DNA from 3 places in the Micromonospora sp. NPDC049359 genome. Region 1 is predicted to be linked to each of the others. Evidence: riboswitches for the same ligand, from Rfam matches in the RefSeq annotation. Region 1 holds a riboswitch; each other region holds the start of a gene.
The links. Region 1 has a riboswitch for cyclic di-AMP ahead of ACIBTX_RS28495 (coiled-coil domain-containing protein). Riboswitches for the same ligand answer to the same signal wherever they lie in the genome.

Region 1 (10,156 bases):
GGGCCCGCTCGGTGTACCGGTGGCTAGTCGTCCAGGCCGACGGGGGAGTTGGGGCGGTCGACGTCGACGAACTCGACGTCGTCCACCGCGCGGTCGTCTCGACTGCCGGCGGCGCGAGCGGCGGAGCCGACGGCCCAGCCGACCGCCGCGCCGACCAGCGCGGCGCCGATCAGCAGCGTCCACGGCAGCGCCGGCTGGCGTCCGGCGAGCGCGTCGAAGGCGCGCGCCGCGCGACGCCGTGCCTCCTCCGCCGCCGAGCCCACCAGGTCACCGGCGCCGTCGGCGAGGTCGCCGCTGCTGCGACGGGCCGACCGCGCGGTGTCCCGGACGCTGTCGCCCGCGGAGCTGACGGCGGAGAGCAGCTGCTCCCACGCCTGGTCCGCGATCCGCTCCGGCTTACTTCGCCGGTCCAGTAGGTTGGTTCCGAACATCGTGGTTACCTCCTCAGGTGCCGAAGCCGCCGGCCACTTCGGACCTCGGCGTCCGTCCAGCGCGACACGGTTCGCTGACTGCGCAGTGCCCCGGGCCGGTGGCGCGCAAACCCGGCCCCGCGTGGCGCACCCGTCGGGGGTCAGCGCACCGCCACCGCGGCCACGCCGCGTGCGAAATCGTCGTCATCGTCATCGTCGTCGTCTCCGCCGCCGAAACCGCAGGCCAGTACGAGGGCGAGCAGCAGACCGACGCCGGCCAACCCGGCCAGTCGCTTGATCATCGAAGGTCCTCTCCGTCACGGTGGGTGTTCCGGGCCGATGCTAGGAAGCGTCGGCAACCACGCTGGCGGGTCGGGCCGGGACCGCTGGCGCGACACGCCGGTCCCACGCGGGGCGGGCGTACGGGACGGCACGGATGTCGGGCCTGCCGGACCGCGACCGCTACCCTGGTCCGGCGACGCGTCGGTTCCGACCGATCGTCGACTGATCAGATAACGAAAAGTATTGAATGATCAGATGCCGAAAAGTGGGGATATGGGCGACTTTGTCCGCTCGGATCCGTGAATTGCTCATCCCGAGGGGTGGCGACCGAGGCCGTTGGAGGAATACTCTCGGTCGCGGCCCGCGTACTGATGAGGCGCCCGGGGGACGGGCGGGTGGAGGTGCTCGCGTGAGCCTGTCGATCGTGAAGTCGGTCCTGTCCGGTGGTGTCGTCGAGATCGCCCCGCGGGGTGAGATCGACGTCGACACAGCGTACGAGGTGCGAGAGGCGATTGCGGAGGTGCTGGCCAAGAGCCGTCCGCTGCGCATCGAGCTGAACATGAGGCTGGTCACCTTCATCGACTCCGTGGGCATCAGCGCCATGGTCGCCGGCTTCCAGACCGCCGAGGTCAGTGGCGTCAAGCTGGTCGTCACCGAGCCGAGCCGGTTCGTGCACCGTCAGCTCTGGGTGACCGGCCTGCTCGGTCTCTTCGGCGCACCGGAGCCCTACTTCGCCGGGGCCGCCACCCCCGAGGTGCTTCCCGGCGCCTGAGGCGCGGGCGGCCACCGTCAGGCCTGCGCGTCCGGACCGGTCAGGTCCACGTCGGTCACCTCGGTGACTGCCCGGATCGCCGTGACCGACGCGTAGCCGGCGGCCAGCAACGCCATGTCGGTGCCGGGCTGCGCGGCCTGCCCGGGCTCCTGCAACGAGGCGGCGCAGAGCACCACGTCGACCCCGAGGGACAGCACCAGTCCGTCCGGCCGTTGCCAGCCCAGGGCGGCGTACGGGACGATCGTGCGACCAGCGACGTCGGGAGACGGTGTGTTCGGCAGCGATACCTTCAGCTACACCGTCCAGGCCCGGTGCTCAGTCGCCGAGGCGGCGGCGCTGTTGAGCGACCTGACCCGTCAGGGGGAACTGCATCCCCTGATCGTGCGGGTCCGCGAGGTGCCGCCCCGCCCGGGGGCCCGCGCCAGCTACACGATCAACGACAGGCTGGTCGCCGGCCCGCTGCGCTTTCGCACCACGTACCACGCGGACGTGCTGGTCAGCGAGCCCGACGAGATCGTCACCGTGGCCCGCCAGTGGCCCGCCACCACGGTTCGCAACCACACCCGGCTGCGCGCCGAGCCGGACGGTCTGGTCCGCATCGACGTCGACATCACCCTGCGCGCGCCGACACCCCTGTTCCGGTACGCCTTCGGTCAGGCCCGCGCCGCCCACCTCGCCCTGGCCGCGCGCCTCGGCGCGGCCCTCGACGACCCCGCGCCATGAGCCCTCGGTCCCGCGCCCACTACTTCCTTACTGGTGCGTGACGTGGCGTCGCGGGGCGCGCAGGGCGATCCCGCGTCGTGCCGCCGGCGGGTCGGCGTCCCCAGGGCTTGTACGTCGACAGGACCGTCGCGATGATCATGAGGCTGGTCGACACCGCGGGCGCGATCACCAGGTCGGCGCGGTCCCGCGCCGGTAGCGCGGCGCCCAGCGCGGCGGCGTGCCGCAGGTTCGGGGTGAGCAGGAACAGCACCAGCCCGACCATCACTGTGGTGATCACGAGCTTGATCACCACCCAGCGGTAGCGCAGCAGGCCCCAGGGGGTGAGCAGCGCGCTGGCGACACCGACGAGCCACACGAGCACGCTCAGCGGCGCGAAGAGCACGGTGCCGACGAGCCCGGCGACCGGGTAGACCACGGCCGGGTCGGCGCCGCGCTGTGCCGCGATGCCGAGGGTGAGTAGCACCAGGTCGGCCCCGAGCCAGCCGAGGGAGGTGACCAGGTGCAGGGTGAGCAGGGCCTTGCGCGTGCGGGGCGCGATTCGCGGCATACCCGAATGCTCCCGGCCCGACCCCGCGTGGTCGTCCGACCAGCGACGACGTCCGGGGTACGCCCGCTGACGTACCCCGGACGGCGTCGGTGGTCAGTACACCGACAGGTGCACGTGGTTGGTGTGGTCGCTGGAGGGGTCGCCGTTCCCCCCGCTGTACGACTTCCAGCCGCTGCTGGGTAGCCAGATCTGCTTGAACCAGATCACGTAGAGCACCGCGAGCCGGTCGGCGTTGCGGATGAAGTACGCGGCCAGGTTGTTGCCGTACGTCTTGTCGCCGCCGGTGGCGATCCCGCCGAAGCCACCCTTCTGCGCGGCGAAGTCGCAGGCCCGGCCCTTGGGGTGCTCGCCCGAGCCGCCGTTGCGGTGACAGGAGACGTACCGGGTGAAGCCGGCGGCCTTGGCCTGGTTGAGCGCGTGCAGGGTGCGGGGGGTGATGCAGCCGCTGGCCGGGGTGGGGTCGTTGATGCTGCACGACTCGGATGGCCAGGAGCCGTCGGAGTTGCGCGGTGCGGGCTGGGCGTTGGCGGTGGAGGTGCCACGGTTGGAGCCGGTGTCGGTGTCGGCGGCGGCGCTGGCGCGTGCCTTGTCGTTGGCGACCGTCAGGGCCCGCTCGGCCTGCTCCTTGCGCTTGGCCATCACCTCGACCTGCTTACGCTGCTCCCGGATCTCGCCGTCGAGGGCGACGCGGGTGCGGTTCGCCTCGTCCCGGGTGGCGTGCAGGTCGCGCAGCACCCGGTCCTCGTTGGCGGCCACCACGTCGAGGGCGGCCGCCCGGTCCATGAAGCCCTCGGGGGTGTTGCTGTTGAGCAGGGCCGAGACGGTGCTGAGTCGGCCGGTGCGGTACGCGACGCCGGCGATCTCGCCGACCTTGCCGTTGCGTACGGTCATCTCGGCCTCGGTGTCCTTCAGCTTGACCGCGAGCTGCTGTTGCCGCTGGATGGAGGTGTCCAGCGCGCGCTTCGCGTCCAGGTAGCCCTTGCTGGCCGCCTCGAGCTGGGCCCGTAGCGCCGGGGTGCCGCCCTCCTCGTCGCCGTCGGGCGCGGCGGCGGCCCGCAGGCCGGCGGGGGGAGCGGCGGTGGCGGCGCCGACCGGAAGCGCGACGCCGAGGGTGACCATCATGACGATCAGTGCCGCAAGCCGGGCGGCGGGTGGTCGTGCTGGTGCCACTACGCATGTCCTTCCGTCAGCCGCCGACCGGGTTAGCTGACGGGTTCGGGACGGAAGATCCCTACCGCTGACGCGGATGCACCCCAGGAACATGGTTCCCCGGTTCGCCCTGTCGGGCGATTAGGCGACGGCCGCCACCGGCGCCGGGAGGCGCCGCCGGGTGGTGGCCGGGACAGAGCCTACCGGTGCTGGTGGGGTCTGTGCAGCCGATGTGACGGAAGGTGCCGGCACCATCGCGAAGGATGACGGTCACCACTCGACGGAACCGCAGGCGCCCGGGGCGGCACCGGGTTCGGTCTGCAGCGTGGCGTGCTCGATGCGGAAGTCGTCCCGCAGGGCGGTACGCGCCGCAGTGAGCACCGCGCCGACCTCCGCGCCGGGCGCCATGGTCAGGTGCGCGGAGGCCACCTCCATGCCCGAGGTGAGCGTCCAGACGTGCAGGTCGTGCACCTCGACCACGCCGGGCACCGCGGCCAGTCGGTCGTGCACGGCGGTGACCTGGAGGTGTTCCGGGGCGGCCTGCACGAGGATGCGTACGGCGGCCCGCCCCAGCCGCCAGGTGCGCGGCAGGATGAACACGCCGATCGCGACCGCGACCAGCGGATCGGCCCACCACCAGTCGGTGACGGCGATGAGCAGCGCAGCGCCGATCACGCCGAGCGAGCCGAGCAGGTCGCCCAGCACCTCCAGGTAGGCGCCCTGGAGGTTGATGCTCTCCCGGGCGCCGGCGCGCAGCAGCCCGAAGGCGACCACGTTCGCGAGCAGGCCGAGGATGGCCACCGTGAGCATCGGACCGCTGAGCACCCGGTGCGGGTCGCCGAACCGGCCGATCGCCTCGATCACCACGTAGACCGCCACGCCGGAGAGCAGGACGGCGTTGGCCAGCGCGGCGAGAACTTCGAGGCGGTAGAGCCCGAAGGTGCGTTGCGGGTCGCCGGTGGCCCGCCGCGTGGCGGAGATCGCGGCGAGCGCCATCCCGATGCCGAGTACGTCGGTGAACATGTGCCCGGCGTCGGAGAGCAGGGCCAGCGAGCCGGTGTGGAAGGCGGTCACCGCCTCGACCACCATCAGGGCAGCGAGCAGTCCGAAGGCCGCCCAGAGCCGTCCGCGATGCTGGTGGGCGGCGTTGGCGACCGACCCGTGGTGGTGGTCATGTCCTGCTCCCACGAGACCCACCCTCCGACGTCGCCCGGGACCCGGTCAAATGTATGCTCACATCGCTATGTGTGCAAGTGTAGGGCGAGGGCCGGCCCCCGGGCGCGCCAACCCGACGGTCAGCCGGTCGGGTCGACGGTGGTGAGCCGCTGGGTTGCCCGGGAGAGCGCCACGTAGAGCGTGCGTACACCCGAGCCCGGATCGGCCCGGATCTCGCTGGGGGCGACCAGCACGACTCCGTCGTACTCCATGCCCTTGGCCTCCAGGCTGGTCACCACCTGCAGGCGCGTCGCGCCGAGCGCGTCGAGCCAGCCGGCGACCTCGTCGCGGCGGGTGACCGGCGTGATCACCCCGACCGTGCCGTCGACCTCGCCCAGCAGGCCGGTGGCCGCCTGTACGGCCGCGGCCTGGAGCCCGGCGGGCGGCACCACCAGCTCGACCGGGTCGACGCCGGTGGAGCGGACGGCCCTCGGCAGGGGCAGGTCCGGATAGAGCCGGCGGATCTCCGCCGCCGCCACCGCGAAGATCTCCGCCGAGTTGCGGTAGTTGGTGGTGAGCGTGAACTCGTGCCGTTTGCGCCGGCCCAGCGCCTGGTCGCGGGAGCGGGTCAGCTCCTCGGGGTCACCGGTCCAGGCGGTCTGCGCCGGGTCGCCCACCACCGTCCACGAGGCCAACCGCCCACGCCGACCGATCATCCGCCACTGCATCGGCGAGACGTCCTGCGCCTCGTCGACGACCACGTGCGCGTACTCCCGGTAGTCCTCCGGCCGCTCCCGGGCCGCCGCGCGGGCGGCCCGCTGCCGGTCGGCCGCGGTGCTCAGCTCACGAACGCCGCCCGCGAGCTGGAACGGGTCGCGCCGGGCCCGCGCCGGTTTCACCGGCTTGCCGAGCAGCGCGTCCAGCTCGTCGAGCAGCGCCACGTCCGCGATGGTCAGGCCCTCGGAATCCAGGCTCTGGTACGCCGTGCCGAGCAGCCGGATCTCCGCGCCGGAGAGGATCCCGCCGGCGTACCGGCGCAGCCGATCCGGTCGAGCCAGCCAGCCCAGCACGTGCCGCGGGTGCAGGCGCGGCCACCAGGCCTTGAGGAACTCCCGGAACTCCGGCCGCTCCGCGATCTCGTCCTCGAAGGCCCGCTGCTCGGGCAGCCGGCCGATGTTCACGCGCCGGGCCTGCGCCCACAGCGCGGCGAAGACACCGTCGAAGCCGGCGCGGCGAACCTCGTTGCGCCGGGCGCCCCGGTGCAACGCGCGGTCCCGGATCGCGTCCAGCTCGCGGCGGTCCAACCGCAGCAGCCCGCCCCGGTAGAGCAGGCGCAGCTCGCCAGGAGCCCCCGGCACCGCGTCGCGGGCCGCCCGTTCCAGCACCCGGCGCATGCGCAGCGAGCCCTTCACCGCCGCCACCTCGGGCGGGTCGGTTCGGGTGGCCGTCATCCCCGGGAACAGGGTGCCCAGCGAGTGCAGGGTCGCGGTGTCCTCGCCGAGCGACGGCAGCACCGAGGCGATGTACTCGACGAAGACGGTCGACGGCCCGACCACCAGGATGCCGCCACCGGCGTACCGGCTGCGGTCGGAGTAGAGCAGGAAGGCCGCCCGGTGCAGGGCGACCGCCGTCTTGCCGGTCCCCGGGCCGCCCGCGACGATCGTCACCCCGGAGCCGGGCGACCGGATCGCCTCGTCCTGCTCCCGCTGAATCGTCGCCACGATGTCGCGCATGCCGCGACCGGTGGCCCGGGAGAGGGTGGCCAGCAGCGCGCCGTCACCGACGACCGTCATCCCCTCCGGGGCCGCCTCCGGATCGAGCAGGTCGTCCTCGATGCGGGTGACCCGCTCCCGCTGGGACTGGATGGTGCGGCGACGCACCACGCCCAGCGGCTGCGCGGGGGTGGCCTGGTAGAACGCCGACGCGGCCGGCGCCCGCCAGTCGACGACGAGGGTGCTGGCGTCCTCGTCACGGATGCCGAGCCGCCCGACGTGCAGCACCTGCCGGTCGCGCAGGTCCAGCCGGCCGAAGACCAGGCCCTCGTGTTCGGCGTCGAGGGTGTGCCGCCGCTGAGCCGCGTGGAAGACCATCGCGTCGCGTTCGACGAGCGCGCCGAACGTGCCCACCCGCGCCATCCGGTAGCCGTCCCGCTCGGCGCGCACCGCCGACTGCCGTAGCTCGGCCAGTCGGGCGTACACCCGGTCGAGGTGCCGTTGCTCGACGGCGATCTCCTGCTCCAGGGCGGTCTGGTCGGTCAACGCACGCTCCTTCGATGTCGCCGGCAAGCGGCGCGAACCGCGCGGGCCAACCGCAGAAGGGTACGGCCCCCGACCCGACCCGCCGCGCCCGAGGTGCGCGAACGTGCTCAGCGACCCGCCGCGACGGCGCTCACGACCGGCCCGTGCGGCGGGGGTGCGCCGTTCGGGCCGGGCCCGTGCGGCGAGGGTGCGGCGCTGGGGCCGGGCCCGTGCGGCGGGGGTGCGGCGAGCACCCGGCCCAGGACACCGGTCAGGGCCGCGTTCACCTCAATCGGACGCTCCATCATCAGCATGTGGCCGGCGCCCGGGCAGACGGTCAGCTCGGTGGCCGGCAGGACGGCGGCGATCGACTCGGCGCACGGCGGCGGGGTCAGCCGGTCCCGGTCACCGACCAGGGCGGCGGCCGGCAGGTGCGCCAGGGCGGCGAGGGTGTCCAGCCGGCGCTGAGCGCCGATCGAGGCGCGGAAACCGCCGATCGAGCGCAGCGAGGCGCGGGCCACCGCCGACGTGACCAACCGGATGTCGGAGGGATCGCAGCGGTCGCCGAAGAGCATCCACCGGATGCTCGGCTGCAGCGCGTTGAGCAGCGCCCGGGGCGCTCGCCACGAGCCGCAGCGGGCCAGCACGCCGGCGCCGGTCGTCTCGGCGAGCCGGATCAGCCGGGCGATGCGTGGTGAGAGCCCGTACACGGTGTGCGTGTGCCCCTCGGCGGTGGTCGAGACGAAGACCAGTCCGGCCGTACGCGCGGCGAAGTGCTCCCGGTGGCGGTGCGCGTACTCCATGATCGTCATTCCGCCCATCGAGTGCCCGACCAGAACCACCCGACCGCTCGGCGCGACCGCGTCGAGGACGGCGGCCAGGTCGTCGCCGAGCTGGGCCAGGGTGGCCGTGGGCAGCGCCATGCAGCTCGACCGGCCGTGACCCCGCGCGTCGTAGGTGACCACCCGCACCGAGTCGCCGAAGGACGACGTGAGCGCGTCGAGCTGCCGGTGCCAGCTGCGCCCGTCCAGCGTCCAGCCGTGCAGGAGGACCGCCGTCACCGAGGCGTGCACGGGACCGGTGGTCTCGACGTGCAGCCGTACGCCGTCGGGCATACCGACTTCGAGTCGCTCCGGCATCGCCACCTCCCAGGCTCGCCCCGGCATCACCCGTACCTCCGATACCCGGCGGTAACACCGGCTACCCGTCGGGACGCCACGCCAATCGCGGTCGGGCGAACATTCCCGACCCCGCCCCTGGCCGTGCGCCGGCGGGCCAAGCTGAACGGCATGGAGTCGGCGCGGGCGACGCCGGTTCCGCCGACGGGCGGGTCCGGGGGGCGGGGACGGCAGGCCGGCGGCACGCCCCGGGCCGCGTTGGCCGACCTGCTCGGCGGCAACCGGAGGTTCGTCAGCGGCCAGCCGATCCACGGGCACGACGTCACCGCCGCCGCGGCGGCCGCCTCCGGAGACCAGCAGCCGTACGCGGTGGTCCTCGGCTGCATCGACTCGCGGGTGCCGCTGGAGGCGATCTTCGACCAGACCTTCGGGGCGATCTGCGTGATCCGCACCGGCGGGCACGTGCTCGACCGGGCGGTGTGCGGCTCCATCGAGTACGTGGTGGGGCAGCTCGGCGTGCCGTTGGTCATGGTGCTCGGGCACGAGCGCTGCGGTGCGGTCGGCGCGACCGTGGACGCCCTGCGCACCGGCGAGCGCCCCGGTGGGTCGCTGGCCCACCTGGTCGACGAGATCGCCCCGGCGGTCGTCGAGGTGGGGCTCGACGATCCGGCGGTGCTCGCGCTCACGGTCCGCCGACACGTCCGGCGCACCGTGGACGCGCTGCGCGTCGACGACCTGTTGGCCGGGCCGGTGGCCACCGGCCGGGTGGCCGTGGTGGGCGGCCTCTACGACCTGAGCACCGGCGAGGTTGCTCTGCTCGAAGCGTCCTGACAAACGAACGACCGCCCGCCGGGAACTCCCGGCGGGCGGTCGGTGGTGCGGTGGGGGAGGGCTCAGCCCTCGAAGACGCCGGCCGCGACCAGACGCTTCTCGGTGGCCTCCCAGCCGTCGTTCGGGTGAACGGTGGCCAGGTTGTTGATCTCCGCCCGGATCTTGGCGGCGTGGCCGGCGGCGGCCAGCGCCCGGATCTCCTCGACGAACGCGTCGGAGTCGGTACGCAGGTGCGCGGTCTTGCCGTTGGTCAGGTTACGCACGTAGGCGTGCTTGCCGCCGTTGAGCGGGATGAGGTACTTGAACTCGCCCAGCACGCTGAGGGCGCCACCCTGGCCAGCCTGGCCGGCCCGGACGGACGCGCGCGCGGTCTTAGAGGTGTTGCTCGCCACGGAGGTACTCCTTGCAAGACGTACGGGAGGACTGGACGTCCGGGGGCTGTGTGCGGGTGACACTGCGTCGGCCCGCAGAGGTGGAACGCGGCAGAAGCCGCCGATGGAACTGTACATGACCACGACATCAGGCTGGTCGTCGCGGTGTCCTGAGAGGCAACGGAGACCACCCGTCCGGCTATTCCGGGTGGCGTTTTTTCCGATTCTCTGGCGCACCATCCGTCACACGAGTCATCATGTGTTGCAGCAACCACTCGGGTGGACGAGGTCGTAGGGGAAGACGCACCTCGCTCTCCGGGAGGTCACCATGCCAACGCGTGGCGTCGTATACGTCCACTCGACCCCGCTCGCCGTGTGCTCGCACGTCGAGTGGGCGATCGCGCGCGTCCTAGCCGCGCCGGTCAACCTGCAGTGGACGGCTCAGCCCGTCGACCCCGGCGCCCGCCGGGCCGAGTGTGGGTGGACCGGCCGTCCGGGAACGGGCGCCGAGCTGGCTGCTGCCCTCCGGCAGTGGCCCATGATCCGTTTCGAGGTCACCGA
Region 2 (10,156 bases), on a different contig from region 1:
TTCCCGGGCCTGGTCGCGTACTCGGCCACCAAGGGCGGCATGGACGCCGCCACCCGCTCGCTCGCCCGGGAACTCGGCGGCCGGATGCTGGTCAACGCGGTCGCGCCCGGCTTCTTCGCCTCGGAGATGTCCGCCGTGCTCGGCCCGACCCAGCTCGACCAGATCGTGCGCCGTACCCCGACCGGCCACCTGACCGAGCCGGAGGAGGTCGTACCGGTGGTGCGGATGCTGCTGCGCGAGCACACCAACATCAACGGCCAGGTCATCGTGGTGGACGGTGCCGCCTCCATCTGACCTGCGCCCGGTGCCGGGACTGCTCGCCGCCGCCGAACGGCACCTACGCATCGGTACGCCCGCCGACCTGGCCTCGGCGACGACCCGCAGTCACCTCGACGACGGGCGCTGCGTCGGCTGGTACGGCCCGCCGGTGCCGGGTTGGCGAGTGGCCGTCGACGCGGAGCGCGCGAACGCCCCGGTGCCCCCGGCACTGGCCCGCCACTTCGGCGCCGCTGACTTCTGGGCCCGGTGGACCCGGGCCGAGTGCTGCTGCAAGTTGGTCGACGTGCCGATCGCGACCTGGTGGCGTCGGCACGGGCTGGGCACTCCGGTGAACGTCGCCATCCTCTGGAGCACCCTGCGGGTCGCCGACCTGGTGGTCACCGTCGGCTTCGCCCCCGAGCAGGGCGCGGGGCTGACCGGCCGCGACTGACGGCGGGGTGCCGCTGTTGTCGGGCGCCTCCTGTCGAGCTGCCCCATCGGTGGGGCGGGATGGCACCCACGGCACGCGCCCCATTTTCGGGGCAGCTCGACAGGAGGCGCACAGGGCGCTGCCGGCCGCAGAGCCGGGCACCCCGCGGCGCCGCTACCGGCGCGGCGGGGCACCCGGCCGCACAGCGGTCAGATCAGGTCCCAGCTCAGCGGGGTGCCGCGCGGGACGTCGGTGGTAAAGGTGCGGCCCAACACCCTGTCGATCTCGATCGGGGCCAGGCCGCCGGCCGGGCGGATCGACCGGACGTTCTGTGCCGTCACCGGGTCGCCGGCCCGGACGTCCTCGACCACGAACAGCGAACGGCGGAACCGTAGCCCTTCCCGCTCGGCCGGCGTCGGGCCGATCGCGGTGCCGCCCAGCGCCGCGTAGGCGCGGCCCGACTCCTCGACGAGCGCGGTCAACTCCGCCGGGTTCAGCGAGAAGTCCGAGTCCACGCCGCCATCGGCCCGGTCCAGGGTCACGTGCTTCTCGATGAAGCAGGCGCCCAGCGCCACCGAGGCGACCGCCACGCCGATACCGGGCGTGTGGTCGGAGAGCCCGACCGGCACGTCGAACGCGCCGGCCAGCACCGGCAGGCGGCGCAGGTTGCTGTCGGCGGGGGGTGCCGGGTAGGACGCGGTGCAGGCCAGCAGGACGATGCCCGCCGCGCCGCCGTCGCGCGCGGTCCGTACGGCGGCGTCGATCTCGGCGACCGTCGCCATCCCGGTCGAGATCACCATCGGCTTGCCGGTGCTGGCCACCAAGCGGATCAGCGGCAGGTCCACCAGCTCCGAGGACGCGATCTTGTACGCCGGGGCGTCCAACGACTCCAACAGCGCCACGGCGGTCGCGTCGAACGGTGACGAGAAGACCGTCAGCCCGCGCGCGCGGGCCCGCGCGAAGATCGGGGCGTGCCACTCGTACGGGGTGTGCGCCCGCTCGTAGAGGCGGTACAGGTTCTCCCCGCCCCACAGCTCGTGTCCGCCGGAGATGCGGAAGGCCGGGGTGTCGACGTCGATCGTGATCGTGTCCGGCCGGTACGTCTGCAGCTTGAGCGCGTGCGCGCCGCTCTCGGCGACCGCGTCCACGATGGCCAGCGCCCGGTCCAGGTCGCCGTTGTGGTTACCGGACATCTCGGCGACCACGAAGGGCCGCTCCCCGGCACCGACCGCGTGCGGTCCGATCTTGATTGTCGCCGTCATTCCGACCTCTGTTCCCTTACGCCCGCACCGACGTGCGGTGGTGCTGTCGTCGTCCCCCCGAACGGGTGGACGACCTGAAAAACCCCGGCACCCGCCGAACGGGTCACGGCAGGCGGCCACCGGCCAACGCGTCCGACCGTCCCGGCCTGCCGGCGGCGTGCCCGCCGTCCGGCCTGCTCGTCGAACGCGCCGCTCGGGAGGGGTCGTCGGTCGACGACGAGTCGGCGCTGGCGGTCGGGCCGGACCGTCGCCACCGTCCGGTGACCCGGTGCGCCTGCCGCAGCGCCGAGTACGCCAACCAGTCACCCCGCCCCACCAGGCGGTGCTTGAGCCCGCTGACCCCCGGCGGCATCGGATAGCCGCCGGGGGGCAGGTATCGGCGGTAGTGCTCGGCGACCCGGTGGAAGAAGGCGCGCCGCAGGTGTGGGTGCAGCCGGTCGTCGTTGCCGACCACCACCAGGTAGTGGCTGATCATCAGCTCGAACAGCTCGGCCCGCAGGCCCTCGTCCGGGTGCCGGCGGGCAACCCAGTCCATCAGCCGCTCGTACTGGCCGAACGCGTCGAAGTGCCGGCCACTGCGGGTGGAGGTGATGGCGCCCTGGCGGCCCTGCCGGTACAGGTAGCAGACCCGGTCCAGCACCGAGATCTTCTCCGCGCCGATCAGCAGCGGGTGGCTGAACGGGATGTCCTCGTACCAGCCGGGGAAGAAGCGCAGCTCCAACTCGTCGAGAAAGGCCCGGCGTACCACCTTGTTCCACGCCGTGTGCTGCACCCGCAGCAGGTGCGGCTGGTCGGCCAGGCGGGCCACGCCCGGCACCCCGCGCAGCAGGTGGCTGCTCGCGTCGACCTCCCGCCGACCGTCCTCGTGCACCCGCAGGTGGTCCAGCATGAGGACGTCGGGCTGGTGTTCACGCAGCCGGTCCAGCACCGCCGCGATCGTGCCCGGTGGCAGCCAGTCGTCGCTGTCGACGAACCACACGTACCGGCCGGTGGCCACGTCGAGGCCCGCGTTGCGGGCCAGGCCCAGACCCACGTTCTCTTCCAGGTGTACGACGCGGACGTTGTCGCGCCCGGTGGCGTAGGACCGCAGCATCGCGCCGCAGCCGTCCGGCGAGGCGTCGTCCACGGCGATCAGCTCGACCGCCTCCGACTCGCCCGCCGGGATGTCCGCCCGGACCGACTCGAGGCACTGGTACAGGTAAGCCTCGACGCCGTAGACGGGCACGACGATGCTCAGCAGCGGCGCGTGCGTCGGCTCATTGACCACGTCGCCACCTTCGACGACGTGGATGGCCAGCCCCGGAACCACACGTGGCCGCCGATGGTGAAATCCCTGAACACCCGCGAAGCGGAAGGTAAACAACGGCCGCCCGGTTCACCCGGGAGTGACCCGGTAGGGTGCCTCGGCATGACGAGCACCACCGACGCGCCGGCCGCGCCGGCCGCCCCCGCCCGGCTGCCGTCGCTGACCGGGCTGCGGTGGATCGCCGCGCTGCTGGTCTTCGGGTTCCACGCCGGGACGATGCGGATCATCGCCGAGCCGGAGTACAAGGCCGTCGTCGACGCCCTCTTCACCCTCGGCCTGTCCGGCGTGCAGTTCTTCTTCATTCTCAGCGGCTTCGTGTTGGTCTGGTCGGCCCGCCCGGGCGACTCGCGGCTGACCTTCTGGCGTCGACGGGTCGCGAAGATCTACCCGAACCACGTGGTGCTGTGGGCCGCCGCGCTGCTGGTCGCCGGGTGGTTCGCCGATCCCGTCCTGCCGGCCGTCGCCGTGGAGAACCTGCTGCTGTTGCAGGCGTGGGACCCCCGGCTGGGCTGGTTCTACAGCGTCAACACGGTGAGCTGGTCGCTGTCCTGCGAGTTCTTCTTCTACCTCTGTCTGCCGCTGGCGCTGCCCCTGTTGCGCCGGGCGCGACCCGCGGTGCTCTGGGCGCTCGTGGTCGCGCTGCCGCTGCTGATCCTCGCGCTCTGGCCGGCCCAGCATCTGGTGCCGGAGGTAAGCCGCTGGTGGTTCACCCAGATCTTCCCGCCGGTGCGGTCCCTGGAGTTCTGGTTGGGCGCGGTGGCGGCCGAGCTGATGCTCCGGGGCCGGTGGCGCGGGCCGGGCCTGACCGCCGCCACCGCGATCTTCGTGGGCACCTGGGTGGCCGCCGCGCAGTGGATCCGCGCCGAGTTGTGGACCACGCTGCTCGCCGTCGCGTACCTGTTGGTGATCACCGCGGCCGCCGACGCCGACGTGCGCGGCCGGCGCTCGCCGTGGCGCTCGCGTCCGCTGGTCTGGCTCGGCGAGGTCTCGTTCGCCTTCTACCTGGTGCACGTCCTGGTGATGACGAGCGTGCTCCGGCTCAGCGGCGACTGGGGGACCGGTTTCCGGGGTTGGCGGGGTCCGGCGGTGGTGCTCGGATTCCTGCTCGCGAACCTGGTCCTCGCCGGGTTGCTGCACCGCTGGGTGGAGACCCCGATGATGCGCCGGCTCGCGCCACGTCGCCCGGGTCGCCCGCCGCTCGTTCCCCATCAGCGCACCACCTCGTCGGCCGGGAGCGGTGACGCCGGCGTGCCGCCCGTGCCCGCCCGTCCAGACGCGCAAGATCGCGCTCGATCCTGGTTGTAGTGGTCTCGTCAGCCGAGTGAGGCCACTACATCAACGATCGAGCGCGATCTTGACCGGCGCGGTGGCACCCACCAGCGCCGGCTGACGCCACCTGGTCCACGCTGGTCGGACGGGGTCGGCGCGGCGCTGGCCGACACGCCCGTCGCCGATGCGTCCGGGCGGTCCCGACGGTAGCGTGAGGACGTGCTCCCGGTCGCGCTCACCTGTCCCCTGTGGTGGGTGGCGCGCTGGGCGGCACGGGTGCTGACCAGCCTCGCCGTGCTGTCGCTCGCCCTGGGCGCGGCCCCGGCGCTGCTACCGGCATCGACCGCCGCGGCCCCGCCGCCCATCATCGGGTCGCTCGCCCTCGCGGAGCCGCTCGGACCGTCGACCGCGGCCCTCTCCACCGTCCTCACCGACCGCGCCGCCACCGGCTCGGCCGCCACCGACAGGGTCGGCGAGGGACGAGCCGCAGAGCTTGGCGCTGACGCCTCCGCGCGGTCGGTCGAGCCGCAGCCCGCCCGGCACGGTGGTTCGGACGCGTTACCCCGCCCATTGGCGGGCGTGACCTCGGCGCGCACGGGCTCGGAGCGGCCCCTCCGCGCCGCCGGCTCGGCCAGCCGGGCCCCCCGCGCCCCGCCGGCCTAGCGGGGTCAGTCACCGGCGCGGCACGCCGTCCCGCGAGCGCCGGAGTGTGGCGCGCCGAGATCTCCATCACCGGCGACGCCGCCAGACCGAACGCCAGTCACCACACCTGACGACACACCGCCCGCACCCGCCCGTGCGGCATCCCATCGCTTACGTGCTCATGCCGAGGTGTCGATCATGGAAACCGTCGTCTTCTACCAGTTCCTGACCGAGGTGCCCCAGGCCGCCGCCATCTGGTCGGCCCTGTTCCTGCTGGCGCTGACGGTCCTCGCCGTCCTGGTGGCCCGACCGGAGCGGGACTCGCCCGCGGCCGACCCCACGCCGCCGACACCCACCGCCCGCGAGATGGCCGTCGCCGAGATGGCCGACCTGCGCCGGTACGCCGAGGAGGTGGCCGTGGCCGCCGCCCGGGCCGCGCGGACCGCCCGACGGCGGCGCGCTGACTGGCTGGTCGCTCAGGACGAGGCGCAGCGGGCCTGGACCGCGTACGACGAGGCGGACACGGCCGCCCGTCGGGTCGCCGGTGCCGGGGCGTTGCCGACACCGCGTACCCCGCACACCCCCGCCGAGTACGCGGCGAGGGAGCGCTATCTGCACCGTGCCGCCATGGCGGCGCACTGGCGGGGGGAGTTGACCATGGCTCAGCTCGGCGACGTGTTCGGGCACCGGCGCGGCTGGGACCCCCGCCGGCACCCGGTCGAGCAGGAGACGCTGCTCATCCGGGCGATCCGTGACGCGAGGCTGGCCGAGCACCGGACGGCCGCCGAGCGGGAGCGGTCGTCCTGGCGGGACGCCGAGGTGGCCGCCGAGTCGGCGCGCGTCCTCGCCGAGGAGGCGTACGTGGCGGCGGTCCGGTCGCGGCCGAGCCCGGCGTTCTCCCGGCGCACCGCGACGCGGCCGTCGCGTACGGCCCTCGTGGCACGCTGGCGTCCGGCCCGGGCCGGTTGAGCCCGATCCGTTATGTGAGGCGGGTCACCGGCGGCGGGAATCGGGCGGCGGGCATCATCGGCGGCCATTGCGCCCGCGATTGTGGCCGCGTTGTCGGCCACCTGTCCGGTTGTCGCCCACAGGTGCCGGCGGAACCCGTTGTCCCATCGAGTCACGTCAGCGGCAGAACGCGCAGAAATTGCTGGGCCAATCGATGTTTACGCAGGTGGGCGCGGCTTGGCAGAGTGCGTACCGGCCAGTACTGTCGTCCCGTCCGGTGCGGTTACCGATCGCAGGAGGCGACGCCGCGCCGACCCGCTCAATCGTGATCAACGAACCGGGGACCCACAGTAAGTCCGGGGTGAATCCGCGAGCCACGGCCCGCGGTAGGGCGATCTTCCCGCCCGAATCCGTCAGCTAACCCGGTAGGCGGTGACGGAAGGAGTTCCATCCTCGTGCAGCACCCCTCGACCCCCTTGTTGTTCCGCCGCCTCCACGGCGACGCGGTGTCCCCGCTCATCCGCCTCGTGACGGTGAGCTGACCCCCCGGGTCACCGCACTTCCCGCCCGGCCGCGCCGGGCGTTCCCCTGAGCGGCTCATCATCCGCGGGCCACCGCCCGCGCGCTGACGCCTGCCCGGATGCCGGTCGAGCCCCGGTGTGCCGCTCTCCCTGTGAACCGTGGAGGACCTCGTGAAGCACACCCTGAAGCGCCAGCTCCGTCGCCTCGCGACCGAGCGCCCGTACCAAATCGTCGCCGCCTCCGCCGCGGCCCTCGCGATCGCCACCACCGCCGGCGCCCTGGTCGCCGGCGCCGACGACGCCCCGGCCGGCTCGCGTACCCCGACCACGGTCGCCGAGATGCGCAGTGACACCGTCGCCTCCCGTGGCGAACTCCGGTCCGCGGCCCCGTCGGCGAGCGTCGCACCGAGCACCGCCGCCCCGGCCACCACCGCCGCGTCCCCCGCCGCGAAGGCCACGAGCAACCCGGACGTCACCCGGAAGCCGACGCCGCCGAAGCCGCCCGCGACGAAGGTGCTCGACTACGACTACGAGGCGCAGAACACCTACTACAACTGCGGCCCGGCGGCCACCCGCAACGCGCTCAGCGCCAGCGGGATCGACCGCACCCAGGAGGAGCTCGGCGCCGAACTGGGCACCACCGAGATGGGCACCAACTCGGCCGAGGACACCACCCGGGTGCTCAACGCCGAGGTGAAGGGCTCCCCGTACCGCACCCGCATGTTCGCGGGCACGCCCAGCCCGGCCCAGATGGACCGTCTTCAGGCCGACGTCGTCAAGGCCATCACCGATGGCCGGGGCGTGGTGGCGAACGTCGTCGGCGACGCCATCGACACCGAGGGCGGCTATCACTCCTACGGCGGTGGGCACTACATCGCCGTCGTCGGCTACAAGGACAACGGCCGTACGGTGCGGATCGCCGACTCGGCGAACGCCGCCGACCCGGCCTACTGGATCACCACGATCGACCTGGCGAACTGGATCGCCACCCGGGGTTACTCCGCCTGACCAACGCGCGACACCCCACGACGCCGCGGGCGCCGTCTCCCACAAGGGGCCGGCGCCCGCGGCGTCCCCGTGTCGGGCGCGACGCCGGTGAACGGCTCTCGTACCGGGCCGCGAACCGTGGGAGACTGCGGCCGTGGTGGATGAATCGGGTGGTCAAGCTGGCCGGGAGCCGATCCTGTTGCTGCTGCACGGCATGGGGGCGACGGGTGACGTGTGGCTGCCCTGGGCGCCACTTCTGGAGCAGCACTGGCCCGGCCGGTGGCTGGCGCCCGATCTCGCCGGTCACGGTTGGTCGGCGCCGCTGTCGTCGTACTCCTTCGAGGGTTTCGCCCAGCGGGTCGCGCAGGGCCTGGCCTCCGACGACCGCATCGTGGTGCTCGGGCACTCGCTCGGTGGCGTGGTCGGCCTGGCGCTGGCGGCCCGCGCCGCCGGTCCGCCGGTGGACGCGGTGGTGGGCTTGGGCATCAAGGCCGTCTGGGCGCCGGCCGAGCTGGCCCGTGCCGCGGACCTCGCCGCCCGCCCGGTGGGCTGGTTCACCAGCCGTACCGAGGCCGCCCGCCGGTACCTGCGGGTCGCCGGCCTCACCGGTCTGGTCCTCCCGGACCACCCGATGGTCGACGCCGGTCTGCGTCAGGTCGACGGCCGGTGGCGGCTCGCGATGGACAACGCCGCGTTCGCCGTCGGCGCGCCCGACCTGGCGGCGCTGCTCGCGGCGACCGACGTGCCGGTGGTGCTGGCCCGCGGGGAGCACGACCCGATGGTCACGGACGCGCAGCTCAAGGAGTACGGCGTACCGGTCGCCACGCTGCCCGGTCTCGGGCACAACGCGCACCTGGAGGATCCGGCGGCCGTGCTGGCGTTGCTGGACCCGTACCGCTGACCGGTCAGGCGGCTGCGGGCGCGGGTAGTTCCCGGGCCGAGGTCAGCTCGCGGCGGGCGGCGGTCAGGAAACCCTCGGCGTACGACTCGGCCGGGAAGTCGCCCAGGTAGCGGCGGCGGGTGACCCAGCGGGCATCGGCCAGCGGGTCGGTGTCCAGCAGGGCCGTGAGCACGGCGTCCACGTTGGACATGTCGCGCCGCAGCACGTAGCCCGAGCCGGCCAGTGGAAAGCGCTCGGTGAACCGGTCGCCCTCGTCACCCATGTCGGTGACGGCATACGGCTTGCCGGAGTAGAGGTAGTCGGAAATCACCCCGGAGACGTCGGAGAGCAGCGCGTCCGAGCGGTTGACGCACTCGGTCAGGCTCAGCTCCCGGGCGGCCGCGCCGAACACGTGCTGCCGGCCGGTGCGGGCGCGGTCGACGGCCAGCAGTTCGGTGAGCCGGCCCAACTGGCGTGCCGACGCCGGGTTCTGCGCCGTGTACGGATGCGCCCGCAGGATCACCGTCGCGCCACGCCCCAGCAGCCGCCGCAGCAGCTCCTCGGCCACCGGCAGCGAGCAGTAGTCGGCGTCGGCGTGGTGCCCGGTCCAGGTCGGGGTGTAGAGCACCGTCGGGTGCGCGAGGCCCCGCGCCGGCTCCTGGCGCACCTCGATCGACTCGACCTGGGGGCGGCCCACCACGACGAACTTCTCCGCCGGGATCTGTACCCCGGCGCGGGCGTACCGGTCGATCGCCGCCGGCCCGGCCACGAAGATCCGGTCGAAGATGCCCGAGACCGGGTTGGCGCTGGGCGCCTTGTCGCTGTCGCCGTGGTGCAGCTGGACGTGGGTGAGCTGGGTGAACCGGATGCAGTGGCTGTTCTTCGCCCCGTGGTTGACGTAGAAGGCCACCCGCAGGCTCGGCACCAGCGCCTCGTCCATCGCGCGCAGCGTGGGGCAGTAGACCACCGGCGCGTCGGTGGCCGCGGCGATCGGCGCGACGAACTCCGGCTCACGGACCAGCACCAGGAAGGGCCGGCCGATCCGTTCGAGGTACGGCAGCCACATGGTGACCTGGTACTCCGAGCCGGGCGGTGCGGAGAAGTAGAGCAGGAACTCCGGCTCGTGCCGGCGTAGCGCGCGGGCGACCTGCCCACCGCCGGCGGTCGGGCGGAACCGTCGTCGGGCCAGGTCCAGCGCGACCGCCCCGGCGGCGGCGGCCACCAGCAGGCTGGCGGCGAGCGCCACGACGGCCGGCAGGGTCGACGCGGCGGCGATGGCCACCACCGCGAGCAGCCCCAGCAGGGCGACGCCGAGTCGGTCAGCGATCAGCGGGGTCCAGGCGCGTACCGGCAGGTTGGCCGCCCGGATCTCCAGGTTGCCGGCGGTACGCAACGGCCCCACCAGCAGCACCAGCCCCAGCAGGACCAGCGCCGTCGCGGCCAGCGCGGGGTCGAAGCCGTCGTCGAGCCGTCGGGAGTAGCCGACCAGGACCGCCGCGGCGATCAGGGCGGTCTCGGCCACCAGGTCGGCGGCCGGTCGGATCCGCTGCTCAGCGGCCGCCGCCACCAGCGCGGCGACGGCCAGCGCGAGGCCCCACCCGGTGCTGCCGGTGAGGGCCAGCACGACGAAGGCCAGCACGGCGAGCCCGGTGC
Region 3 (10,156 bases), on a different contig from region 1:
ATCACCTCCAGTTCGTACGGCGATCCGCCCCGGCCGCTCCCGCCGCACGATCGACGCATGACGACGATCATCGCCGCGCTCCTCAGTGGACTGCTCTGGCTCGGTGGTTCCGGGCTGCACCCGGTTGCCGCGCTGACCTGGCTCGCCCCGATCCCGCTGATCCTCGCCTCGGTGCGGGTACGCCCGAGGACCGCGCTCGGTGCGACGGTTCTCGCCTGGTCGATCGGCCAACTCGGCATTGTCGGGTACTACCGCGGCACGCTGCGACTACCGGTCTTCGTGGTCGGCGGCGTGTTCGTGCTCGGCCTCGGCCTGGCAGCCGGCACGGTCCTGCTCGCCCGGACGCTCCTGCGGCACGGGCGAGTCGGGACCGCTGTTCTCACCGTGCCGTCACTGTGGGTGCTGGGCGAGTACGCCGCGTCCCGCCTGTTGCCGCACGGCGCGTGGTGGAGCCTCGCCTACACGCAGGCGGACGTCCGCCCGGTCATCCAGCTGACCGCGCTCACCGGCGTGTGGGGCGTCACCTACCTGCTGCTCGCCGTCCCGATCGCCCTCGCCGCCCTGCTCGCAGGCCTGCGACCCACCCGCACCGCTCGGCTCGACGGCCCACGCCCGGCCCTCACCTGCCTGCTCGCCCTCCTGCTCGGCGTCGGCGGATGGTCGGCCTGGTCACTGAGTCGCTCCCCGCAGCCGGCCGAGCCGCTGACCGTGGGCCTCGTCGCGCTGCGACAGTCCGAGGACGGGCTCCCGATCGACGAACCGTCCGGGCGGGACCTGCTCACCCGGTACGTTCCGCGGGTCTCGGACCTGGCCGCGCGCGGGGCGCGGATCGTCGTGCTGCCGGAGAAGGTGTTCGCCGTGACAGACGCCACCCTGCCCCTGCTCGTCGAGGCGCTCCAGCAGACCGCGGCCCGGGTCGTCGTCGGCGTGGTGCTGCGGCGGGCCGGGACCGCGAGCAACGTGGCGCTGGTGCTGGACCCGAGCGGAACGATCAGGACGTACGAGAAGCAACATCTGATCCCGGGCCTGGAGGACTGGCTGACGCCGGGCGGCGACGAGGTGATCGTGGACGGGCGGTTCGGCGTGGCGATCTGCAAGGACCTTGACTATCCCGGTCTGGTCCGGCGGTATCGGGCGCAGGGCGTCTCGGTGCTGCTCGTCCCCGGCCTGGATTTCACCTCCGACGGCTGGCTGCACAGCCGGATGGCCCTCGTCCGTGGGGTGGAGAACGGGATCACCGTGGTCCGCGCCGCCGCGTTCGGCCGGCTGACCGTCACCGACCCGGGCGGCAGGGTCGTGGGCGAGGCGACCGCCGGTGACGCGGAGCTGCTGGTCACGGCCGCTCCGACGCGAGGGTCAGGCACTGTCTATTCGCGTACGGGAGACTGGTTTCCGATCGTGTCCCTGGTCTTGTTCGTGATCTCCGTGGGAGCGGCGGTGGGCCGGCCGAGCGGCGGACCCCGCCGACGGGTCACGACCCCCCGGCGGCCGTGAGCCGTTGACGGATCCGCTGCGCGTCCGGGTGGCCCAGCTCGTCGAGGATGCCCAGCGCCGCCCGCCAGCTCCGCGCCGCTTCCGCCGGGTCGCCGGCGTCGACCAACGCCTCCGCCAGGTGCGTCAGCGTGTCCGCCTCGTAGTACCGGTCCCGGAACTCCCGGTACAGCGCCAGCGCGTGCCGGTAGGCGACCACCGCCTCCGCTGGTCGTCCGGCGCGGTGCTGCGCGTAGCCGAGGGTGTCCCACGTGGGCGCCTGGCCCTGCCGGTCGTCGAACTCGCGCAGCAGCTCCAGCGCCTGCTGGCACGCCTCAACGGCGGCGTCGTGCTCGCCGAGCTGGGCCCGGTACCAGCCGACCGCGTTGAGGGCCATCGCCTGCCCGTAGCGATGGCCCGCCTCGCGGTACAGCGCCAACGCCGCCTCGGCATGCCGGACCACCTCGGCTCGCCGGCCCTCCCGGTCGGCCACCTCGGCGAGATCGAGGTAGGTGTGCGCCTGGTTGGCGGGGTCGCCCAGCTCGCGGAACAGCTCCAGCGCCCGCCGGAGCTGACCGGGCGCCTCGTCGAGCCGGCCCAGCCGGGCCTGCGCCCGCGCCAGGCTGCGGTGCGCGTACGCCTGCCCGACCGCCGCGCCGCCGCGCCGCGCCGCCGCCAGCGCCGTCCGCTGCACCGCCAACTGGTCGTGCCAGCCGCCCTGGCGGTCCAGGAAACTGGTCAAGCTCCACGCCAGCTGCCAGGCGTGCCGGTCGGCGCCGCTGGCGGCGCACCGTTCCACGAGCGCGATCAGCACGTCGCGCTCGCGCGTGAACCACGCCATGGCCTCGTCGTGGTCGCCGAACTTCTCCGGCCGCACGCCGGCGACGGCCGGGGCGAGGGTGATCGGATCCCAGTGCGGATGCAGCAGCACGGCCGCGGCGTGCGCGCTGTGCAGGTAGTGGTCGAAGAGTCGGCCGCGCGCCTCGGCCCGGTCGCCGGCCGGGTCGTGCTCGGCGGACAGTTCGGCCGCGAACGCCCGCAGCAGGTCGTGCATGGCGTACCGGTCCGGGGCACGTTCCAGCATCAGGTGCGCATCCGCCAGCTCGGCGAACGCCGCCTGGACGGCCCGCCGGCCGGCACCGACGAGACTGACCCCGGCCGCCGTACTCACCGTCACGTCCGTGCTGCCGCCGACCAGCCGGAACAGCCGCGCGGTCGGCACCGACAGCAGCCGGTACGACCAGGACAGCGCCGCCCGCACGCTGCTGTCGTGGTCGCCCGTGTCGAGCCCGTCCAGCCGGCCGCCGGCCCGGAGCTGCGCGCCCAACTCGGCCAGCGGCAGGTGGGGCCGGACCACCGCCCGCGCCGCCACCACGACCAGGGCCAGCGGTAGCCGGTCACAGAGTCGGACCAGATCGTCGACCGCGGCCCGCTCCGCCTCCGCCCGCGCCCCGATCCGCGCGTACAGCAGGGCCTGCGCGTCGTCGGCGCTGAGCAGATCCAGCACGACCGCCTCGGCGCCCTCGGTGGCCACCAGACCGGTGAGCCGATCCCGGCTGGTCACCAGCACCAGGCAGCCGGCCGCGCCCGGCAGCAGCGGCCGTACCTGCGCGGCGTCCCGGGCGTTGTCGAGCAGCACCAGCACCCGCCGACCGGCGAGCAGGCTGCGGTACAACGCGGTCTGCGCCTGCTCGTCCGCCGGCACCTCGCGCGGCGGCACCCCGAGCGCGGCCAGGAAGCCCCGGACCACCTGCTCCGCGCTTCGGACGACGCCGCTGTGGCTGTAGCCCTCCAGATTGGCGTAGAGCTGCCCGTCCGGGAACTGCCCGGCGACCCGGTGCGCCCAGTGCACGGCGAGGGCCGTCTTGCCGACCCCGCCCGCTCCGGAGAGCACGGCCAGCGGGACGGCCCCGGGTCGCTCCTCGGCGGACGCCCGCAGCGCGTCCAGACGGTCCAGCTCCGAACGCCGCCCGGCGAAGCCCCGGACATCCGACGGCAACTGCGCGGGGACCGGGCGGTCCGGCCGCGACGGGGCGACGATGACCGCGGCGGCCGGCACGGGGGACACCTCCGGGGTCGGCGAGGTGACCTCGCCGCGCAGGATGGCCTGGTGTAGCTGGCGAAGCTCGATGCCCGGGTCCACACCGAGCGCGTCGGCGAGCCGGTCCCGCAGTCGGGCGTAGTACGTCAGTGCCTGCGCCCCGCGACCAGCCGCGGCCAACGCGTGCAGCAGCACGGCGGCGACCGGTTCGTCGAGCGGGTGCTCGTCGGCGAGCCGGGTCAGCGGATCGATCACCGCATCCGGCTCGCCCCGTCGCAACAGCCCACGGGCCCACTGCACGACGGTGTCGGTGTGCCGGCGGTGCCAGTCCTGCCGGACCCGGGCCGCCCACTCGCCCGGCAGCCCCGCCAGCGGCTCGCCACGCCACAGCTCAAGCGCCCTGCGCAGCAGTTCCACCCGTTCGGGGTCCCCGTCGGGCAGCCCGTCGGCACGCTGCCGCAGCGCGTCGAAGTGCGGGCCGTCCACTGTCTCCGGTGGCAGGTCCAGCAGGTAACCACCCGACCGTCGCGCCAACACGTCCGGCGCGCCCGCGTCGGCCAGCACCCGGCGGAGCCGGGCGAGGTAGACGTGCAGGTTGTGGCGAACCCGGGGCGGCGACGCGTCGCCCCAGACCCGGTCCACCAGAGCGTCCAGGTTCACCGGTCGGCCCACGTCGACCGCCAGTGCGGCCAGGACGGCGCGCTGGCGGGCCGCTCCGGCATCGACCGGACGGCCGTTCGCCCAGACCTCGACCGGCCCGAGGACCCGAATCTCCATGAACCGCCGCTCGCTGCACCGCCGGTCGCCCCACCGGCACCCCCGGGACAGCCGGATTGAGGTTCCGGCAGGAATTCGTCGACCTTCCGCGCAGATCATCGTTGCTACAAGGACATCGATCAACGTGATGTCGGCAACTCGACTCGCGGCCGGTTCCGGTCGTGACGACACCGGAGGTCACCATCGTGCGAAGTGCTCTGCGAAGGCTCACGTCCGCGCTGCTCGGTACGATCGCCGTGGGCGCCACGCTCGGCGTCGCCCCGAGTCCGGCCCAGGCCAACTACGCCTGCCCGTCGGGTCTGCTCTGCCTGTACGCCGGGGCCAACTTCAGCGGCGACATCTTCCTGCTCGACGGTCCGTACAACGGATGCAACGACGTCCCGCTGCCCTCGTACTTCCGCAACCGGGCCCAATCGATCATCAACAACCGGCCGTCCGGCACCGTCTCCACCTTCTGGGACAACGCCAACGCCACCGGCCTGCTCGGCTACCAGCACGCCTATGCTACCGGGCGAACCTGGCGTACGACTCGGCCGCGATCGGGGGGAACTGGAATCAGCGGATCGAGGCGGTCCGGGTCTGCTGATCCATGAGCGTCGCCGCGCAGGGGGGGAGCCGGCGACGCCGCACCGGGGGAGGGGCCGCCACGGCGCCGGCCGGAGTCCGCGAGGGCTCCGGCCGGCGCTGTACGGCGGTCAGCCCGGGTAGTAGCAGACGTTGGGAATGACCGGGCCGCCGTTGACCCCGAAGATCGCGAAGCCCATGTAGGCACGTGTCTGCGGGCCGTACTCGCCGTCCTCGGCGATGTTCGCGTACACGATGTCCTCATTGATCTTGTGCTGGGCGTACCGGACGGCGTCCCGGGTCTTCGGACCGTAGTTCCCGTCCAGGCTGAGCGACCGCGCGTAGCAGTTGTTCAGCGCCTCCTGGAGCACCAGCACCGCGGAGCCCGAGTGGCCGTAGGTGAGGTAGCAGCTTTTGTTTCCGGTCTGCCAGCCGACGGTGGGCACGTGCATGTCCGCGCCGCCCGGGTAGCCGCCGACCCGGTAGAAGGTCAGGCTGGTGCACGGGCTGGACGCCTGTGCGGCGGTCGGCGCGGACAGCGTCAGGCCAGCGCCGGCCAGTAGGGCTACGAGGACGGCTGCGGCGCGGCGACGGCCGTTGCGACTCTGCTGGAGCGGCATGATCTCCTCCTGGGGTGTCGTTTCCGGGATGGACCCGGTGTGCTCCAGAGCATCGCTACCGCCCGTCTACGGTTTCCTGTCCGAACGTCAATTCACCGGGACGGCAGGCCCTGATCGGAAACGGTCCATGATGGCCGCTGCACAGGTGGACGTCGTCCGCAACCGCTGGCCGCAGCGCCCCGCGTGAGCCGGTGAACAACTTCACAAGCGGTGGGCGACCGTCACCCACCGTGCCTACCGTCGGTCGGGTCCACCACCGTGGACGCCGCGACCGGCAACGCCAAATCCTGCCCCCGGTCGTCGGAAACAGAACCCGGGCAGGAGCGGGGGACCCAACGTTCCTCGGTGCATGTCACCTCGGGGTGAAGCCGCCAGCGCGCGGCCGGGCTCCTCGGCCCGAACCCGACAGCTCACCTCGCCGGCGTGGAGGAATGATCCATGACGTCTGCGTACACCCCCCGTCATCGACGGGTCACCACCCGCCGCGTCGCCGTCGGTACCCTGGCGGTCGGCGCGGTCACCGGCGCCGTCGCCCTCTTCGGCCCGGCGGCCCCGGCCCAGGCCGGTGTCAACTGGGACGCGATCGCCCAGTGCGAGTCCGGCGGCAACTGGAAGATCAATACCGGGAACGGCTACTACGGCGGGCTGCAGTTCTCCCAGGGCACCTGGGCCGGCTACGGCGGCACGAAGTACGCCGCCCGCGCCGATCTGGCCAGCCGTGGCGAGCAGATCGCGATCGCCGAGAAGGTGCTCGACGGGCAGGGCATCGGCGCGTGGCCGACCTGCGGCCGCAAGGGCGGCTCGTCGGGCGGTACCTCGACGAAGTCCACCGCGAAGTCCCCGACGAAGTCGACCTCCAAGTCGTCGACGTCCACCTCCGGCAAGGAGCGGCCGGCACGCGGCGACCAGCCGGCTACCCGTGGTCACGAGCGGACCGCCCCGGCGGCCGGCGGCGACACGTACGTGGTCGCGCCGGGGGACACCCTGTCGGAGATCGCCGAGCGGCACCCCCGCAGCGGCGGCTGGCAGGCCCTGTACGAGCGCAACCGTCAGCTGATCGGCGCGGACCCGGGCCTGATCTTCCCGGGGCAGCGGCTCGCTCTCTGACGTACGTACCGACGAACGCTCGGCCGGGTCACCGGCCGAGCGTTCGTTCGTCTGGCGCTGTCCTCGCGGGACGGGTCACGCCGCCGAGGCGGCCGACCTCGCCTCGCGGCGGGCCATCACGTCGCCGTTCCAGCCCCAGCGCTGCGCCGGCGCGGCGGCCTCGGCCGTCCAGCCGGTGCCGCCCCCGCCACCGTCGATGGCCGTCTCGACCGAGTCGGGGGTGCTGCGGGCCAGTCGCAACGACTGCTCGGCGGTCGTACGCGCCGCACACGGCCAGGACTGGCCGGCGCACTGGAGGTTGCGGCAGCGACCCTCGTCGTCGGCCTCGTGGGCCTCGAGCACGTCGACCGCGAGCTGCCAGAGCAGCGGGTCGGTCACGTCGCCCGGACGTTCGGCACGACGGCTCGGTCGGTTGCTGGTCTCGTCGGACATGGGCCCCCCTCGTCAGGCTTTCCCCTCAAGACTTCACCTGTGTGCGGCCGGCTAAACCGCCGACCTGCTGTGATGTGTCTCCGGTCGCAGCAACCGGGGCGCTCTAGTCCGGCAATAGCGGCATCTCGACACCGGGAGCGCGGCCGAGCAGCGCCGCCCGGGTGAGCGCCGTCGAGCCGAAGCGGTCGCGGACCGCGTCCACGGCGGCGTCCAGGTCGGCCCCGGTGTTGGCTTGGAACGGCAGCTCCGGCTGCACCGGGTTGTCGTCCAGGTTGCCGACCGAGACGCCGAGCAGGGTGACCCCGCGCCGGTCGATCTCCGGTAGGGCGGCCCGCAGCAGTGTCCGGGCGGCGGCGAGCAGTGCGGTGGTGTCGGCGGTCGCCTTGGCCACGGTGTGCGAGCGGGTGGCGCGGGTGTAGTCGCCGAAGCGGAGTCGCAACACCATGGTGCGTCCGGACCGTCCGGCCGCCCGCATCCGTCGGGTGACCCGGTCGACCAGACCGGCGAGGATGGCGTCCAGTTCCTCCGGCGCAGGTGGGGTACGCCCCAACGCGTGCTGCGCGCCCATCGAGCCCCGCCGCCGGCCCACCTGCACCGCCCGGGGGTCGCGGTTGTGGGCGAGAGCGTGCAGGTGCAGGCCGGCGCCGGCCCCGAGCAGGGACACCAGCGCGGCCTCGCCGAGCCGGGCCACGTCCGCGACGGTACGGATCCGGCGTTCCCGCAGCTTCGCGGCGGTGACCGGACCGACGCCCCAGAGCCGTTCCACCGGCAGTGGATGCAGGAACGCAGTCTCGGCGTCGGGGGCGACAACCAGCAGCCCGTCCGGCTTCGCCACTGCGCTGGCCACCTTCGCCAGGAACTTCGTCCGGGCCACACCCACCGTGATCGGCAGGCCGACCCGGTCGCGGACCTCCCGGCGCAGCCGCTGGGCGATGTCGGCCGGTGTGCCGACCAGCCGGCGCAGCCCGCCCACGTCGAGGAACGCCTCGTCGATGGAGAGCCCTTCGACCAGCGGCGTGGTCTGTCGGAAAATCTCGAACACCGTCCGGCTGGCCTGCGTGTACGCCGACATCCGGGGCGGCACCACGATCGCGTCCGGGCAGAGCCGTCGTGCCTGCTGACCCCCCATCGCGCTGCGCACACCCCGCGCCTTCGCCTCGTAGCTGGCGGCCAGCACCACGCCGCCGCCGACGATCACCGGCCGTCCGCGCAGGCGCGGGTCGTCACGCTGCTCGACCGACGCGTAGAAGGCGTCCAGGTCGGCGTGCAGGATGTGGGCGTCGTGCGACACGTACACATGTTCGCATGACGGCCGGTCGTCGCGGCAGTGAGCTGGGAGAACGCCCGCTCAGTCGAGGCAGAACTCGTTGCCCTCCGGGTCTGCCATGACGATGTGACCGGCGCCGAGCGGGGGAGCGGGCTCGTGTCGGGCGAGCCGTGTGGCACCCCGAGCGGTGAGCCGGTCGGCCTCCGCCTCCAGGGCCGCCATCCGGTCGTCACCCGTCAGCCCCGGCGCGGCCCGCACATCGAGGTGGACGCGATTCTTGGCCTGCTTGCCCTCCGGCACCCGCTGGAAGAACAGCCGTGGCCCCGCCCCCGTGGGGTCGACCACCGCCGACGCGTCGTTGCGTCGCTCCGGCGGCACGCCCATCGCGTCCAACGCGGCCTCCCACGAGTCGAAGCCCCCGGGCGGGCCCTGCAACTCGTAGCCGAGGGTGTCGGCCCAGAACGCCGACAGGGCGGCAGGATCGGCAGCGTCGAACGTTATCTGCACTTCACGGGCCATAGCAGCATCCTCGTTCCCGGTCCGGTCGGTCATGTCGCCATCCTCTCGCGACGGACCGACAGGATCGTTGCGACAGCGGGTGCGGTCCGGTCACAGGTCGTCGAAGGGGCGGGCGTAGCGGAATTCGCCCCGGATCGATCCGTGCCAGGCGGTCAGCGGTCGGGCCATGAAGTACTGCGGGCCCCACGGCTGCGGCGGGGTGACGCCCAGCTCGACGGCCGGCCGGAACCCGAAACGCGGGTAGTACTCGGGGTGCCCGAGGAGCACCACGAGCGCCTCGTCTCGGGCGTCGGCGGCGCCCAGGACCGCGTGCATCAGGGCGCTGCCGACCCCGCGTCGCTGCCAGCCGGGCAGCACGCCGAGCGGCCCGAGACCCAACGCCACCGGCGCACCGGCCACGCGGGCCCGCGTGGCCACCACGTGACCCACCACCAGGCCGTCCGTATCGACCGCCACCAGGGAGTACGCGGGCAGCCACCCGTCGTCGACGCGCAACGCGTCCACGAGCGTCGCCTCGACCGGCAGGCGACCGTCGCCACCGCCGTCGGTGCTCCTGGTGGCGGTGTCCGTGCTGGGCCCGTGCTCCGGATCGTGGTCCGGATCGTGGTCCGGCCCGTGGCCCGGATCGTGGTCCGGATCGTGGTCCGGCCCGTGGCCCGGATCGTGGTCCGGCCGGTGGCCCGGATCGTGCTGCGGCCCGTGCTCCGGATTGTCGGCAGGGCCGTGGTCGGCGGCGGCGAAGGCCGCGGCGTGCACGGCCCGGATGGCGTCGATATCGGCGGGGGTCTCACGTCGGATCAGCACCGCGCCACCATAGGTCGGCCGGGAACACGACTCCACGAGTTATTCGCGCGGCGCCGGATGACGCCGAAGGAGACTCTGGCGGACCCGCTTCTTGGGGGGTGTCGGATGGCACCGCAGAGGCCTCGGGGCGGAAGCACCACAAGAAGCGTGATGCCTGTGAGTCATCAAGATGACTCACAGGCATCACGCTCTTCGGGCGGCGGGCCGGTGGGGCGCGGGCCGGTGGGGCGGTAGGCCCGGCGGCGGTTGGCGGCGGCCCGGTGGCCCGGTGGCCCGGTGGGCCGGTTGGGGCGGTAGGCAGGTTGGCGGCGGGCCGGCGGGCCGGTAGGCGGCGGGCCGGTGGGGCGGTAGGCAGATTGGCGGTGGGCCGGTGGGGCGGTAGGCAGATTGGCGGTGGGCCCCGTGGGCGGCGGGGCGGTGGGCGGGATCAGCCGACGGCGGTGGGTGACGGCGGGGCGCTGCCGCCCTGGGGCGCCTCCGGGATCATCAGCCGGATGATCTCTTTCTGGTCGGCAGGGGAGGGCAGGCCCCAGTGCGGGCGGTACCCGTACACCT

Region 2: another riboswitch for cyclic di-AMP. It lies ahead of ACIBTX_RS07915 (C39 family peptidase); the one in region 1 lies ahead of ACIBTX_RS28495 (coiled-coil domain-containing protein).
Region 3: another riboswitch for cyclic di-AMP. It lies ahead of ACIBTX_RS17505 (transglycosylase family protein); the one in region 1 lies ahead of ACIBTX_RS28495 (coiled-coil domain-containing protein).

What each region holds. Positions count from the first base shown of each region.
Region 1 is NZ_JBITMW010000015.1:61,283-71,438, forward strand. It holds gene ACIBTX_RS28465 (hypothetical protein) at 24-431, opposite strand; gene ACIBTX_RS28470 (hypothetical protein) at 572-712, opposite strand; gene ACIBTX_RS28475 (STAS domain-containing protein) at 1,102-1,464, shown strand; gene ACIBTX_RS28480 (hypothetical protein) at 1,482-1,661, opposite strand; gene ACIBTX_RS28485 (SRPBCC family protein) at 1,735-2,187, shown strand; gene ACIBTX_RS28490 (hypothetical protein) at 2,207-2,734, opposite strand; gene ACIBTX_RS28495 (coiled-coil domain-containing protein) at 2,828-3,904, opposite strand; cyclic di-AMP (ydaO/yuaA leader) riboswitch at 3,910-4,041, opposite strand; gene ACIBTX_RS28500 (cation diffusion facilitator family transporter) at 4,154-5,071, opposite strand; gene ACIBTX_RS28505 (AAA family ATPase) at 5,179-7,296, opposite strand; partial or broken gene ACIBTX_RS28510 (alpha/beta fold hydrolase) at 7,509-8,414, opposite strand; gene ACIBTX_RS28515 (carbonic anhydrase) at 8,565-9,224, shown strand; gene ACIBTX_RS28520 (hypothetical protein) at 9,287-9,616, opposite strand; gene ACIBTX_RS28525 (DUF3145 domain-containing protein) at 9,924-10,156, shown strand, end outside.
Region 2 is NZ_JBITMW010000002.1:379,464-389,619, reverse strand. It holds gene ACIBTX_RS07950 (SDR family NAD(P)-dependent oxidoreductase) at 1-294, shown strand, start outside; gene ACIBTX_RS07945 (hypothetical protein) at 278-709, shown strand; gene pseI (pseudaminic acid synthase) at 898-1,950, opposite strand; gene ACIBTX_RS07935 (glycosyltransferase) at 2,054-3,217, opposite strand; gene ACIBTX_RS07930 (acyltransferase) at 3,359-4,561, shown strand; gene ACIBTX_RS07925 (hypothetical protein) at 4,745-5,188, shown strand; gene ACIBTX_RS07920 (hypothetical protein) at 5,366-6,136, shown strand; cyclic di-AMP (ydaO/yuaA leader) riboswitch at 6,422-6,562, shown strand; gene ACIBTX_RS07915 (C39 family peptidase) at 6,796-7,644, shown strand; gene ACIBTX_RS07910 (alpha/beta fold hydrolase) at 7,778-8,524, shown strand; gene ACIBTX_RS07905 (CDP-glycerol glycerophosphotransferase family protein) at 8,529-10,156, opposite strand, start outside.
Region 3 is NZ_JBITMW010000007.1:45,216-55,371, reverse strand. It holds gene ACIBTX_RS17525 (nitrilase-related carbon-nitrogen hydrolase) at 58-1,494, shown strand; gene ACIBTX_RS17520 (AfsR/SARP family transcriptional regulator) at 1,472-4,288, opposite strand; gene ACIBTX_RS17515 (peptidase inhibitor family I36 protein) at 4,474-4,881, shown strand; gene ACIBTX_RS17510 (peptidoglycan-binding domain-containing protein) at 4,984-5,472, opposite strand; cyclic di-AMP (ydaO/yuaA leader) riboswitch at 5,741-5,911, shown strand; gene ACIBTX_RS17505 (transglycosylase family protein) at 5,911-6,579, shown strand; gene ACIBTX_RS17500 (hypothetical protein) at 6,655-7,011, opposite strand; gene dinB (DNA polymerase IV) at 7,115-8,302, opposite strand; gene ACIBTX_RS17490 (VOC family protein) at 8,360-8,797, opposite strand; gene ACIBTX_RS17485 (GNAT family N-acetyltransferase) at 8,888-9,601, opposite strand; gene ACIBTX_RS17480 (FMN-binding glutamate synthase family protein) at 10,029-10,156, opposite strand, start outside.